4 regions of the Staphylococcus dromedarii genome follow, and region 3 is predicted to be linked to each of the others. Evidence: predicted binding sites of a transcription regulator. Region 3 holds the regulator's gene; each other region holds the start of a gene.
What was found. The regulator Rex, encoded in region 3, represses fermentation and respiration genes when NADH is low (regulators of the CRP and FNR family bind a similar motif). The targets are predictions, from matches to a motif close to TTGTGAAATATTTCACAA.
Positions count from the first base shown of each region.

Region 1: a site for Rex is predicted at 2,076-2,093, ahead of MUA88_RS09825 (nitrate reductase subunit alpha). Genes of this name have one in related genera too.
Region 2: a site for Rex is predicted at 1,801-1,818, ahead of MUA88_RS10465 (anaerobic C4-dicarboxylate transporter family protein). Genes of this name have one in related genera too.
Region 4: a site for Rex is predicted at 2,109-2,126, ahead of MUA88_RS05000 (citrate synthase). Genes of this name have one in related genera too.

Region 1 is NZ_CP094718.1:1,958,167-1,961,555, forward strand. It holds gene MUA88_RS09825 (nitrate reductase subunit alpha) at 1-1,967, opposite strand, end outside; gene MUA88_RS09830 (5'-nucleotidase C-terminal domain-containing protein) at 2,218-3,389, opposite strand, start outside.
Region 2 is NZ_CP094718.1:2,100,343-2,103,731, reverse strand. It holds gene MUA88_RS10475 (ketopantoate reductase family protein) at 1-708, opposite strand, end outside; gene MUA88_RS10470 (SDR family oxidoreductase) at 872-1,561, opposite strand; gene MUA88_RS10465 (anaerobic C4-dicarboxylate transporter family protein) at 1,846-3,147, shown strand.
Region 3 is NZ_CP094718.1:1,631,280-1,634,668, reverse strand. It holds gene abc-f (ribosomal protection-like ABC-F family protein) at 1-1,079, opposite strand, end outside; gene MUA88_RS08115 (redox-sensing transcriptional repressor Rex) at 1,237-1,887, shown strand; partial or broken gene MUA88_RS08110 (YeeE/YedE family protein) at 2,324-3,389, shown strand, end outside.
Region 4 is NZ_CP094718.1:1,022,192-1,025,580, reverse strand. It holds gene icd (NADP-dependent isocitrate dehydrogenase) at 1-864, opposite strand, end outside; gene MUA88_RS05000 (citrate synthase) at 914-2,032, opposite strand; gene pyk (pyruvate kinase) at 2,403-3,389, opposite strand, start outside.

The DNA of each region.
Region 1 (3,389 bases), 330 kb from region 3:
TCTTCACCCCATAATAAGCTGTTGCGATCGAATTGTGGGTATGATGATAACCATCCGTTACGCGCTGCAAGAACATTGTAGTCTGCAGGGTGTTGTAACTTGATGTTTTCTGCAAGTGGTGATGCAAGACGATCTACGCCAGATTCTTCATATTTCCATTGATCTGTTGCGAAGTAGAACCAGCTTGTACCGTTTTGTAAACGCGGTGGACCTTGCCAGTCTTTCGCGAATGCAATTGTGCTCCAACCTTCAATTGGACGACATTTTTCTTGTCCAACGTAGTGAGCCCAACCACCACCGTTAACACCTTGACAACCACATAACACAACAAGGTTAAGGATTGCACGATAAATCGTATCAGAGTTAAACCAGTGGTTGATACCTGCACCCATGATGATCATTGAGCGGCCGCCTGTATCAATTGCGTTTTGAGCAAATTCACGTGCAACTTGTGTTACAACGTCTGCTTTTACGCCTGTTACTTTTTCTTGCCATGCAGGTGTGTAGAATGATGCTGCATCTTCAAAGCCTTTAGCTTCTAATTCATGACCGAAACGTTTCACACCATATTGTGATGCCATTAAGTCATAAATTGTTGTAACAAGTGTTTCTTCTCCATTTGCCAATGTCATTTTACGCACTGGAATTGGACGTTCGAATACACCGTTACCTGCATTGTCGAAGTAAGGGAATTGAATTGTTGCAAGCGCATATTCACCTGTTGCTACTGTCATAGCTGGATCGATTTTTTCACCTTGTTCATTTTCTAACTTAAGGTTCCATTGCTTGCCTTCTTCCCAACGTTGACCCATTGTACCGTTTGGCACTTGAATTGTATCTGTTAACGTATCGAATACGACTGGTTTCCATTCACTGTTTTCAGAAGTGCTACCGAAGTCACTTGAACGTAAGAAACGACCAGCTTTGTAGCCATTCGCATCTTTATCCAAACGAATCACGAAAGGCATATCTGAATATTGTTTTGCATAGTTGATGAACATTTCAGATGGTTCATCTTCATAGAATTCTTGCATGATAACGTGTGTCATAGCTTGTGCGATCGCTGCGTCAGTACCAGGGTTTGGCGCTAACCAGTTATCCGCAAACTTAACGTTTTCTGCATAGTCAGGTGCTACTGAAACAACTTTTGCACCTTTATAACGAACTTCTGTCATGAAGTGGGCATCTGGTGTACGTGTTAATGGTACGTTAGAACCCCACATCATAATGTATGCTGCATTATACCAGTCACTTGATTCTGGTACGTCTGTTTGTTCACCCCAGATTTGTGGAGATGCTGGTGGTAAATCCGCATACCAGTCGTAGAAACTTAACATTTCTCCACCAAGTAATGAGATGAAACGTGCACCAGCTGCATAACTGATCATAGACATCGCTGGAATTGGTGTGAATCCTGCGATACGGTCTGGACCATCTTTCTTAATTGTGTAGATTAATTGTGCTGAAATAAGTTGCGCTACGTCTCTCCAGTTTGCACGCACATGGCCACCTTTACCACGTGCTGATTTATAAATACGTGTTTTCTTCTCATCTTCAACGATAGACGCCCATGCTTTAATCGGATCTTCATGTTCACTTAATGCTTGTTTCCATAGTTCCCATAATTTACCTCTTACGTATGGATATTTAATACGTAGTGGGCTGTATTCATACCATGAGAACGACGCACCACGTGGACAGCCACGAGGTTCGAATTCTGGCATATCTGGTCCACAACTTGGATAGTCAATTTGTTGGTTCTCCCAAGTGATGACACCATTCTTTACAAACACTTTCCATGAGCATGATCCCGTACAGTTAACACCATGTGTTGTACGTACGACTTTGTCATGACTCCATCTTTCTCTGTACATCTTTTCCCATTCACGGCTTTTGTGTTCCAAAACTGACCAATTACCATTGAACTTTTCAGTCGGCTTAAAAAAGTTTAATCCAAATTTTGCCATATTCATCCTCCTCAATAGACATAGGCTTTCCTTATTATGTCCATTGTACCTTTGCTATTTTTTTCACGATACTAGGGAATTACCTATTTCTATTTCTGTTTTCCCTAGTTGTTTATTTTTTCACAAACTCTTGTATCCCTTGCTACGCCTAGTTGATAATGTTTCTCACTTTGCGCTTGAATTGTGAAAATGGACAGCAACCTCTCTTCAAGAAGTACTGTCCATTTATTATTTGTTGTTGAAATTGATATTACATTGCTTGTTTACGTCTCATCATATACAAGCCTGCACCGATACATAAGTATCCAAATGCAAGTGTTCCTCCTGAAGTATTACCTGTGTGAGGTAACATGTCTTCATGATGACTTTGTGCCATATTTTGCATCTCTACAGATTGTCCTGTCATTGGTACTACATTCTGATGTGATAACTCAGCTGACTTAGTTGATGTCATCATTGTTTCTGTTGATGTTTTCATCATGTTGTCACCATTGTTTCCAACAGCAACGTTACCATTTTCCCCCGTAGCAGCCGGTTGTTTCGATGGCGTTGGGAATGGTACTACTTTACCTGGTATTGTTGGTTTAGATGCTTGTGTTGAATCACTTGGTTTAACCGTTCCAGGTTGTGTTGGTGTTGCATCCGGTTGTCCCATAATCATACGTTGTGGTTCCGTTGTATCATATTGTAATAAGTCAGCTGTTTTTAAGTAATCTGCCATAACCTTATCTAGTGATACACCTTCTTCACGTGGGCCACCAAACATATCAAAACCATCGCCACCTGATGCTGTAAAGTCGTTCGTTGCCACGTTGTACACGCATTTTAAATCAAGTGGTTCATATTGACCTGTCTTTTTATTTAACACTTGTACTTCATTTACACGTTGTCCAGGTTCTTTGTTGATATCGTAGTAAACACGAACACTATTCGAAATCTGCAATAAACCACCATTGGCTGTAAATTGTGTTTTACCGTCAACCGTTTGTGTTGGTGCGCTCAAGCTATGTTCAAATGCTTTTAATACATTGTCACCTGTCACTTTGATTTGAGCAATTGTGTTACCAAATGGCAATACTGTAATGATATCACTCAATTTCACTGTACCTGGTGCGATAGAGGCACGAATACCACCTGAATTTGTCACAGCGAAGTCTGATGGTGTACTGAAACCGTGCTGACCATATGCTTCCATTGCATCTGCTACTGCATTACCTAGGTTCGTTTCTTGTGTACGCACATCATCACGTTCACCTTTGAAATCTACCTTATTATTTGGAATAATCACTTCAGAAGTCGCTTCTAAATATTCAGCATTTGCTTTATCTAACTGCGCCTTCAATGCAGCATTCGGTGTTACATCTGCTACATCTTTCACATTGATCAATGTCGCTTTCACGTTGCTTAATTGACCCTTTTCAA
Region 2 (3,389 bases), 470 kb from region 3:
TTCAATACCACGTGCTTTCGCAACGGCAACAATTTCATCAATGACAGGGATAACCATATCACGAGCGTTTTCGTAACTACCGAATTCATAAATCGTTTTATTCAAAATACTACACAGTGGATTTAACACACTGTTTAAGGTTGCTTTAGACCAGATAGATTGGAATACATTGTCGCTGATCTTCGCATTCAGCCCTGCATCGTTAAAAATTTTGTTGATGCTTTCAGTACGCTCATCTGCCTGACCATCTGCACGTTGTAGTTCGATACTCCCTTGTCCTTCAAGTAAGATTTGTCCAGGGCCACGCATACCAGCTGTCCACATCGTTACAGCTAAAAAGACTTGTTCATGTGGGACAATTTTAGCGAATCGTTCATCATGTCCGAGACCATTCATCATTGTGAGAATTGCAGTGTCTTGATGAATAGCGCCTTTGTCTTTCAATTGGTGAATCATTTCTTCAGATTGCATAGATTTTGTAAGAATTACGATTAAATCAAATGTGTCTGTGACATCTGTTGGTAAAACAGCAGGAATGTCTACAGTATATGTATCCGTTTCTGTTTGGATTTCTAATCCTTTTTCATTAATAGCTTGAACATGATCTGGCCACGTATCAATCAGTGTGACATCATATCCCGCACGTTTGATGTAACTACCAATACGACTTCCCATCGCACCTGCTCCAGCAATAGCAATTTTCGTCATTTGACATCCTCCTTGTTTTAAAACCGTTTTAAAATAATTCTAGAATTTTCTGAAAGATATGTCAATTGTGTGAGAACAAAAAAATGGTGAGAGAAGTTGAGTGATCTACTCTTTCTTCTCAAACACCATATGATATACGACGGTATTTTGCGACCAAACTATTTTAGACAGGGCGCACTGTTATTTCATTTACATTGACATGTGCAGGTTGTGTGAGTGCGTAGAGTACCGCATCGGCAATATTTTGAGCCTCAAGCATTTTACGATCACCAAAGTCGTAGCCTTCATTGAGTGGTGTGTCTACCATACCTGGTGAAATACTTGTTGAGCGAATGCCTGTACGTGCTAACTCTTTTTCAAGGCCTTGCGTAATGGCATGAACAGCAGCTTTTGTTGCGCTGTAAAGTGTACTTACTTTTGTTACTTCAAATCCTGAGATAGAAGAAATATTGACAATATGACCACTTGATTGTGCTTGAAGATGTGGCATGACTGCGTTGATTGCATAGAGTGTCCCTTTAACATTTACATCGATCATTGCATCCCAGCCAGTCACATCGCCTTTTGTAATCGCTGAAGAAGTCATTAAGCCAGCACTGTTGATAAGAAAGTCAACTTGTCCAAAGTGTGCCATCGTATGTTCAATAGCTTGTTCAACCGCTTTACGATCTGTGACATCTGTTGGAATCATTAAAGCATCTGTAAAATCTTCTGCAATGTCATTCATTTTATCTTCATTACGTGAGAGTAAAGCAATCTTGACACCATTGTCATTCAGTTTTTGTGCGATGGCTGCACCGATTCCGCTACTTGCTCCCGTAATGACTGCGACTTTATCTTTTAAAATTTCCATGTTGTTTCCACCTTTCGAGAATGAAGCATCGTGTGATGTGTGTTTAACAAATTTATGAGGCATACTTCTTTAATATGGTTCAGTATCCCTCTTATTACTTCAATATCATGTTTTAATCACGTTCATAACCTAACATATCCCCAAAAGATAAGAAAATAAACTGCTCTTGTTAAAGTACTGAGATGTTAACAAATATGTCAAAAAGCGTATAAAAATGACATTATCAAGTAGATAGTATTATGTTAAAATATTCACATTATAAAGTGGAAAGAGGAAGAAAAAGAATGCTTCTTTTTAGTATAGAAATCATAATTATGGTCCTTGCAATTGTTCTTGGGTTGCGTACAGCAGGCGCCCTTGGTTGCGGGATCTTTGCGATTGTCGCACAGCTTGTGATGATATTTGGTTTTGGTTTATCACCCGGTTCAGCACCAGTAACAGCCGTGTTGATTATCCTTTCAATTGGGATTGCAGGTGGTACACTTCAAGCAACAGGTGGGATTGACTACCTTGTTCATTTAGCCTCTAAAGTCATTGAACGTTTCCCAAAATCAATTATCTTCATTGCGCCGATGATCGTCTTTTTATTTGTGTTTGGTATTGGGACAGCCAATATTGCACTTTCATTAGAGCCGATTATTGCGAAAACAGCTTTAAAAGCACGTATTAAACCGAAAAAGCCACTGACTGCATCGGTATTAACAGCTAACATTGCATTGTTATGTAGTCCGGCAGCCTCAGCGACAGCATATATGATTTCAGAATTTGCAGGATTAGGTATTACGATGGGCCGATATTTATCGATTGTCTTACCAACTGCATTGATTAGTATGGTCATCTTAAGTATCTTTATCACATTTGTTGGAGAAACAAAAATGGATGAGCGTCAAGCACAGACCATGTTACAAAAAATTGTAGAAGATGACACAGCAAAAACTTATTCAACACGTGTGAAGTTAGGCGTATTATCATTCATCGTTGCAGTGGGATGTATTTTAACATTTGGTATTTTCCCTGAGTTAGGCCCTTCATTTAAAATTGATGGTGAGATTGTGAAGTTACAGATGACGGATCTCGTACAACTCTTTATGTATATGAGTGCAATGATTAACTTATTATTGATTAAAATTCAGCCAAATGAAATATTAAATTCACACATCACACAGGCTGCAATTGGTGCATTATTTGCGGTATTAGGACCTGGTTGGTTAGGTGCAACGATTTTTAGTGCACCATCTAACCGCGATATTATGGAAACGCAAATCGGTGGACTCGTGGAACAAGCACCATGGCTTCTTATTTTATTTGTTGGCCTTGTATCGATGGTCGTGATTTCACAATCAGCAACAGCTTCTATCATGGTGCCGATTGTGATGACACTAGGCATTCCGCCAACATTCTTCCTAGCAATCGTACAAACATTGAATGTTAACTTTGTGATTCCAGCGCAACCAACTATTCTCTTTGCGGTTGATGTCGATGAAACGCGTTCAACAAAAACAACAAGCTTCCTATTACCAGGTTTCTTCTTAATTGCGACAACCGTCTGCGTTGGTTTATTGATTAAAACAATTTTAGGTGTTTGATAGATAGCTAATCACAAAACAAGTAGGTAGATGATGTGTTCTACTTGCTTGTTTTTTTATAGGCAAAATACTGGAATTGAGACAATATCTTTATGATATAATCTTAGAACATTAGTAAAAAAACATTCAATTTCTTGGACAAAATTGTATAATTTTAATATTAAATTGTGTTATAATAAAATTACAGTGTTAATTATTTTCATATTTTTAATTCTTTTGGCCTACGTTCTCCCCATAGTAAC
Region 3 (3,389 bases):
ACAGCGATATGATCGCCTTTTGACACTTCGATGTTAATAGGGCGCGTAATCGGTGATCCGTAACCGACTTCAAGTTGACGGATGTGCATGACATCGTTACCTGTATTACGATCAAAATCAAATCGGATATCAGCACTTCTTGCGTCTAGCATTGGTTTTTCAATACGTGTCATTTTTTCTAGAACCTTACGTCGGCTTTTTGCCATGCCACTTGTAGAAGCACGTGTGATATTTTTCTTAACAAATGTTTCTAAACGTTTAATCTCATCTTGTTGACGTTCATATTCTGCTAATCGCTTTTGGTAGTATTGGTCACGCTGGGCAATAAACTTTGCATAATTTCCAACATAATGTTTTACTTCACCTAAAGAAACATCATAAATTTGTGTCACGATTTTATCTAAGAAGTAACGGTCATGCGAAATGATCACAATAGCACCTTTGAAAAACTTTAAATAGTCTTCCAACCATGCAGTCGTCTCCATATCCAGATGGTTTGTCGGCTCATCAAGTAACAATAAATCAGGCTCACGTAACAACATTTGTGCCAGTGACAGACGTGTTTTTTGCCCACCACTAAAGTCATTAACAGGGCGATTATAATCTGATTCTGTAAAATGCAGGCCGTTCAGCACCGTTTTTATTTTACGCTCATAGTCATAGCCGCCTAGTTTTTCAAATTCATTCGAAATGGTTTCGTAACGATTCATATGTTCTTGATAAGCATCCGTATCATAGCGATCCGCGTGTTGTGCAAGCCAATCTGTCTCTACTTGCATCTTCTCACCCAATTGTTTGAGATGCTCAAATGGTTGTAACATCTCATCAAACACTGTGTTTTGTGTATTGAGTGTCATTTGTTGAGTGAGATAACCCATTTTTAAGTTTTTAATTTTTGAAATGTGGCCACTTTCATATGATTCCACACCAGCAATGATTTTCATTAATGTTGACTTACCAGCACCATTACGGCCGACAATGCCAATGCGTTCACCTGTTTTGACTTCAAAGTTTACATCGTCAAAAATGGTCTCACCATCAAAGGACTTCGAAATTTGACTGAGTTGCATTAATATCATGTGAGGATGCTCCTTTCATTAACATATATTGTACAATAAATTATTTGCCTATCAAAATGTAAATGTTTCTTTCTGAGACAAAGTCAGTTATAATAATACTGTTATACTGTGAAATGTATCACATGTGTTTTTAGAAATATTTTTGGAGGACTGTGTAATGGCTAAAGAAACGGTGAAAATTCCAAGAGCAACCTTGAAACGCTTACCTTTATATTATCGTTTTGTAAACACGTTAAAAGCTAAAGGTGAAAATCGTGTGAATTCAAAAGCAATCAGTGAAGGATTGAATATTGATTCAGCTACGATTAGACGTGACTTTTCGTATTTTGGTGAACTCGGCAAAAAGGGATATGGCTATAACATTGACAACCTTCTAGACTTCTTCAAATCAGAATTAAGTGATGCAGAAGAGATCCACATTGGCATTGTAGGTGTCGGTAACCTCGGACATGCATTGATCACTTATAACTTTTCCATCCATGATGATATGACAATTACAGAAGCATTTGATATACGTCCAGAAGTAATCGGTGAAACGGTTGGTAACGTCGTTGTTAAACCAATGTCAGACATGACAGATATTATTAAGAAAGAAAAGCTTGAAGTCGTAATTATCGCCACACCAGAATCAGCTGCACAAGCAGTCACAGACCAACTTGTCGAAGCTGGTATCAAAGGGATTCTTAACTTTACACCAAAACGTGTACAAGTACCAAAGAGTGTTCAAGTACATCAAATTGACTTAGGCGTAGAGCTTCAATCGTTATTATTCTTTATGAAAAATTACAATTCAACAATTAAGGCATAATGCATTCTAAGGCATAATGCATTCAACATAGATCATTGAATATGTAAGAAAATAGCCATCAAAATTCAGAAACTTGAATTTTGAGGTTTTTTTTATGCTTTTTTAAGGATGAGATTATGAAAGGAGTGGTTAGAATTCCAGTAAAATCAGAGCAGGAAATAAAAAGAATTCCTAAATGGTGTAGTAGTTGATTGATATGTGTCTACATCTACTACATATCTAATTACTTTTACAGGGACACGACGAAAACTTTATGTTCCCAGTTCTGTTGAGAATTCTACTTCTTGAACACTGAAATTGTACAGATTGATCATGCCTTTTGTTATTTCCATCGATATGTAATAGAAAAATGTACAATTTTACACAATCTCTTGCATTTTCATATTATATTCTTTACAATTCTTATATTATTAATCGGAAATAGGAGGTTGACGGAATGCTTTGGACTATTATTAGTGGTTTAATAGTTGGATCATTATTAGGGTTTGTGATGCAGCGTACACGTTTTTGCTTAACAGGTGGATTCCGTGACATGTATGTACAAAAAATAATAAAATGTTTTATGCCTTACTCATTGCAATATCAATTCAAGCAGTCGGCATTTTTGCATTACAATCAGCAGGTTTGATTACAATTGATAATGGATCATTCCCAATTGTAGGAACAATCGTTGGGTCATTTATCTTTGGGATTGGTATTATTTTAGCTGGTGGTTGTGCAACGGGTACTTATTATCGTGCTGGTGAAGGTCTAATCGGTAGCTGGATCGCATTAGGTTTCTATGCCTTATTTGCAGCGATTACCAAATTTGGTGTTTTAGCACCGTTGAATGACAGTTTACAAAGTACAACAGTAGCAAATGCAGATATGTCTACTTCTACAGGTATCCCTTATTGGGTATGGTTAGTACTTCTTGTTGCAATCACAGTATTTGTAGTGGTTAAAACATTGCGTAAACCAAAACCTACAATTGCTGTACCAAAATTAAAACAACGTTATACTGGTGTACGTCATTTATTATTTGAACGTCGTTATCATCCATTTGTTGCGGCGATTGCAATAGGTCTTATCGCGATGATTGCTTGGCCAATGAGTGGTTCAACAGGTCGTGATGGTGGACTTGGTATTACAACACCATCTGCACACATCGTTCAATTTTTAACAACAGGGAATGTATCAGTATTAGACTGGGGCGTTTTCCTTGTACTTGGTATTTTAGTTGGTTCATATATTGCAGCGAAAGGTTCACGTGAATTTAAATGGCGTTTACCGGACATTAAAACAATTCGTAACAGTGCCATCGGTGGTACATTTATGGGATTTGGTGCAGCCGTTGCAGGCGGATGTTCAATCGGGAATGGTCTTGTTGCTACAGCAGCATTATCTTGGCAAGGCTGGATCGGATTAGCATCTATGATTTTAGGAACATGGTTTATGAGTTACTTCTTATTTGTCAAACCATTACGTGCAGCACGTCAACAAACACAAAGTGTAAAAGCACA
Region 4 (3,389 bases), 610 kb from region 3:
TAAGAAGATGTCTGCGATAGAATCTTTCACAATGATTTTACCTTCTTGTTCTGCTTTTTCTTGAGCAGCATTTGCAGCATCTTTACCTTCTGATTCTACAAGGCGATCATATTGTTGCCATGTGAATACTTTATCACCAAATTCTGCTTCAGCTAAGTCGTAACCCCATTGTTTGAAAGCACCTTCTGTAAATTTCATGATGTTACCTTTGTGAACAAGTGTTACAGACTTACGGTTATTATCTAAAGCATATTGGATCGCTGCACGAACTAAACGTTCTGTACCTTCTTTAGAAACTGGTTTAATACCGATACCTGATGATTCTGGGAAACGAATGTTTTTAGCACCCATTTCATTTTGTAAGAAGTCGATGATTTTTTTCACTTCATCAGAACCTTCTTTGAACTCGATACCCGCATAAATATCTTCAGTATTTTCACGGAAGATGACCATATCCGTATCTTCTGGACGTTTAACAGGTGATGGTACCCCTTGGAACCAACGTACTGGACGTAAGCATGTAAATAAGTCTAACTCTTGACGTAATGCAACATTTAGAGAACGAATACCTCCGCCGATTGGTGTTGTTAACGGTCCTTTAATTGCGATTAAGTATGACTTGATTGTGTCTAAAGTTTCAGCTGGTAACCATTCGCCTGTTTCATCAAATGCTTTTTGACCTGCTAATACTTCTTTCCAAGCGATTTCTTTCTTACCGTCATACGCTTTCTTCACCGCTTCATCAATCACACGGCTTGCTGCTTGCCAGATATCTGGTCCAATACCGTCCCCAATAATAAATGGGATAATTGGTTGATCCGGTACTTGTAATCCACTGTCTGTTTTAACGATTTTTTCACTCATTGTTAAATAACCTCCAAAAAGTAGTTTAATTGTTTAGTTTGAAAATATTTTAGCGATTTTCGATTGGTTCATACTTACGTTTTGTTTCACCAACATAGTTCGCACGTGGACGGATAATGCGGTTATTTGCAAGTTGTTCAATGATATGTGCAGTCCATCCAGAAGTACGGCTCACTGCAAAGATTGGTGTAAACAAGTCATGGTCGATACCCATGCTGTGATAAACAGTCGCACTATAGAAGTCAACGTTTGGTAAAAGTCCTTTTTCTTCTTTAATAATGTCAGCAATTTTCACAGACATTTCGAAAAGTTCTTTTTGACCTGTTTCTTCTGTAATTTTACGACTCATTTCTTTTAAGTATTTGGCACGTGGATCGCCATTTTTGTATACACGGTGACCAAAGCCCATAATTTTTTGTTTGTTTGCAAATGCATTTTCTAAATACGCATCCACTTTGTCAATTGAACCAATTTCAAATAACATGCGCATTACTTGCTCATTTGCACCACCATGTAATGGTCCTTTAAGAGAACCGATAGCCGCTGTTACACCAGAATACATATCAGATAATGAAGACACCGTACAACGTGCTGTAAATGCTGAAGCGTTCAATTCATGGTCAGCATGTAAGATAAGTGCCTTGTTAAAACCTTCAACTTCTACATCTGTTGGTTTTTCACCACGTAACATGTATAAGAAGTTAGCTGCATAGCTTAATGATGGGTCAGGCTTAACTGGCTCTTTACCTTCACGAACACGTGAGAAAGATGTCACTAAAGAAGCCACTTTCGCTTGAATACGAATCGCACGCTCTCTGATCGCTTCTTCATCATTTTGATCTGCATTCTCATCAAAATGTGCAAGATAAGATAATGAAGTACGTAGCGCCGTCATTGGGTGTACTTGATCAGTTGTGTACTCCTCAAAATGGCTGTACATACGTGGATTCAAAGTCATATATTTATATAACTTTTCTTTTAATTCTTTCAGTTCTTGCTCGTTTGGCAAACGATAATTCCATAGCAAGAACATCACTTCTTCAAATAATGCATTTTCAGCTAAATCATCAATATCATACCCCGCATATGTTAATTGACTATCAATGATCGAACTAATTTTTGTTTCGGCTGCAATAACCCCTTCTAAACCTCTGATTAATTCTGCCATAGTAATTTCCCCTTTACTGTATATTCGCTCTAATGTAACGGCTTTCATAAACATATTATATCTAATTTTAGCAAATTTGTGAACAACTTAAGAACTAACATCTTCAGAATTATCTAATAATATTGTCTATTATGAACCTTATATGCCTTGCAAACGGGATATTATCAGGTTTTCTATATGTTTTCATACACGATCCAATCACATTTTGTACGCCTTTTCATTTATTTATCATAAACTATAATTAAATATGATATTAATAAAATATGCTTTTTTAGCTGTTCAAAATATTATAAAGTAATACCAAAAAAGCAGTTGTAAAACCATTTTATATAGGGTTACAACTGCTTAATATTAAAATACATTGTTTCAATTATAGAACGTTTGCATATCCTTCAAATACTTTACCTTGTGCAGCATCTACTGTGACAAATACGTTATCAGGAATAACTGATGTAACATCTTGTACACCTACGATTGTTGGCAATGATTTTTCTAAACCAATAATCGCACTTGGTGACGTTAAGCCGCCTTCTTCAGTAACTAATGCTGCTACACCATCTAAGTAAGGTACAATCGCATCATCCACTGAAGGTGTGACGATAATGGCACCATCAAGATTTTTACCTTCTAATTCTGATGCATCGTTAACAACGACTGTACGACCAACTGCTGATGTACGTCCGATACCTTGTCCACTTGCTAAATCCTCACCAATCAAGTGAAGTTTCATTAAGTTAGTTGTACCTGACTCACCTGTAGGGACACCTGCAGTGATGATAATTAAATCACCATTTACAACACGTTCTGTTTCAACAGCTGTTGCAACTGCATTGTTCAACATTTCATCTGTTGTGTAAATACCTTCACGGATCACTGGGTAAACACCCCAAATTAATGAACATTGTCTCGCAGTTGTTGCTCTTGGTGTCACTGCAATAATATCTGATTTTGGACGATATTTAGAAATCGTACGTGCTGTATGACCACTTTCAGTAGCAGCAACGATCGCTTTTACATTCAAGTTAAGTGCTGTATGCGCTGTTGACACACCAATGGCATTAACAAGTGATGTTTCAACAAGTTTTGTACGATCAGATAGTAATTTTTTGTAGTCTTGTGCTTGCTCTGCTGCAAGTGCGATGTTATTCATCGCGATAACTGCTTCTTCAGGGTAAGCCCCAGCAGCTGTTTCACCTGATAACATAACCGCATCAGTACCGTCATAGATCGCATTAGCAACGTCAGATGCTTCCGCACGTGTCGCACGTGGATTACGTTGCATAGAGTCTAACATTTGTGTCGCTGTAATAACTGGTTTTCCAAGTTTATTACATTTACGGATCAATTCTTTTTGAAC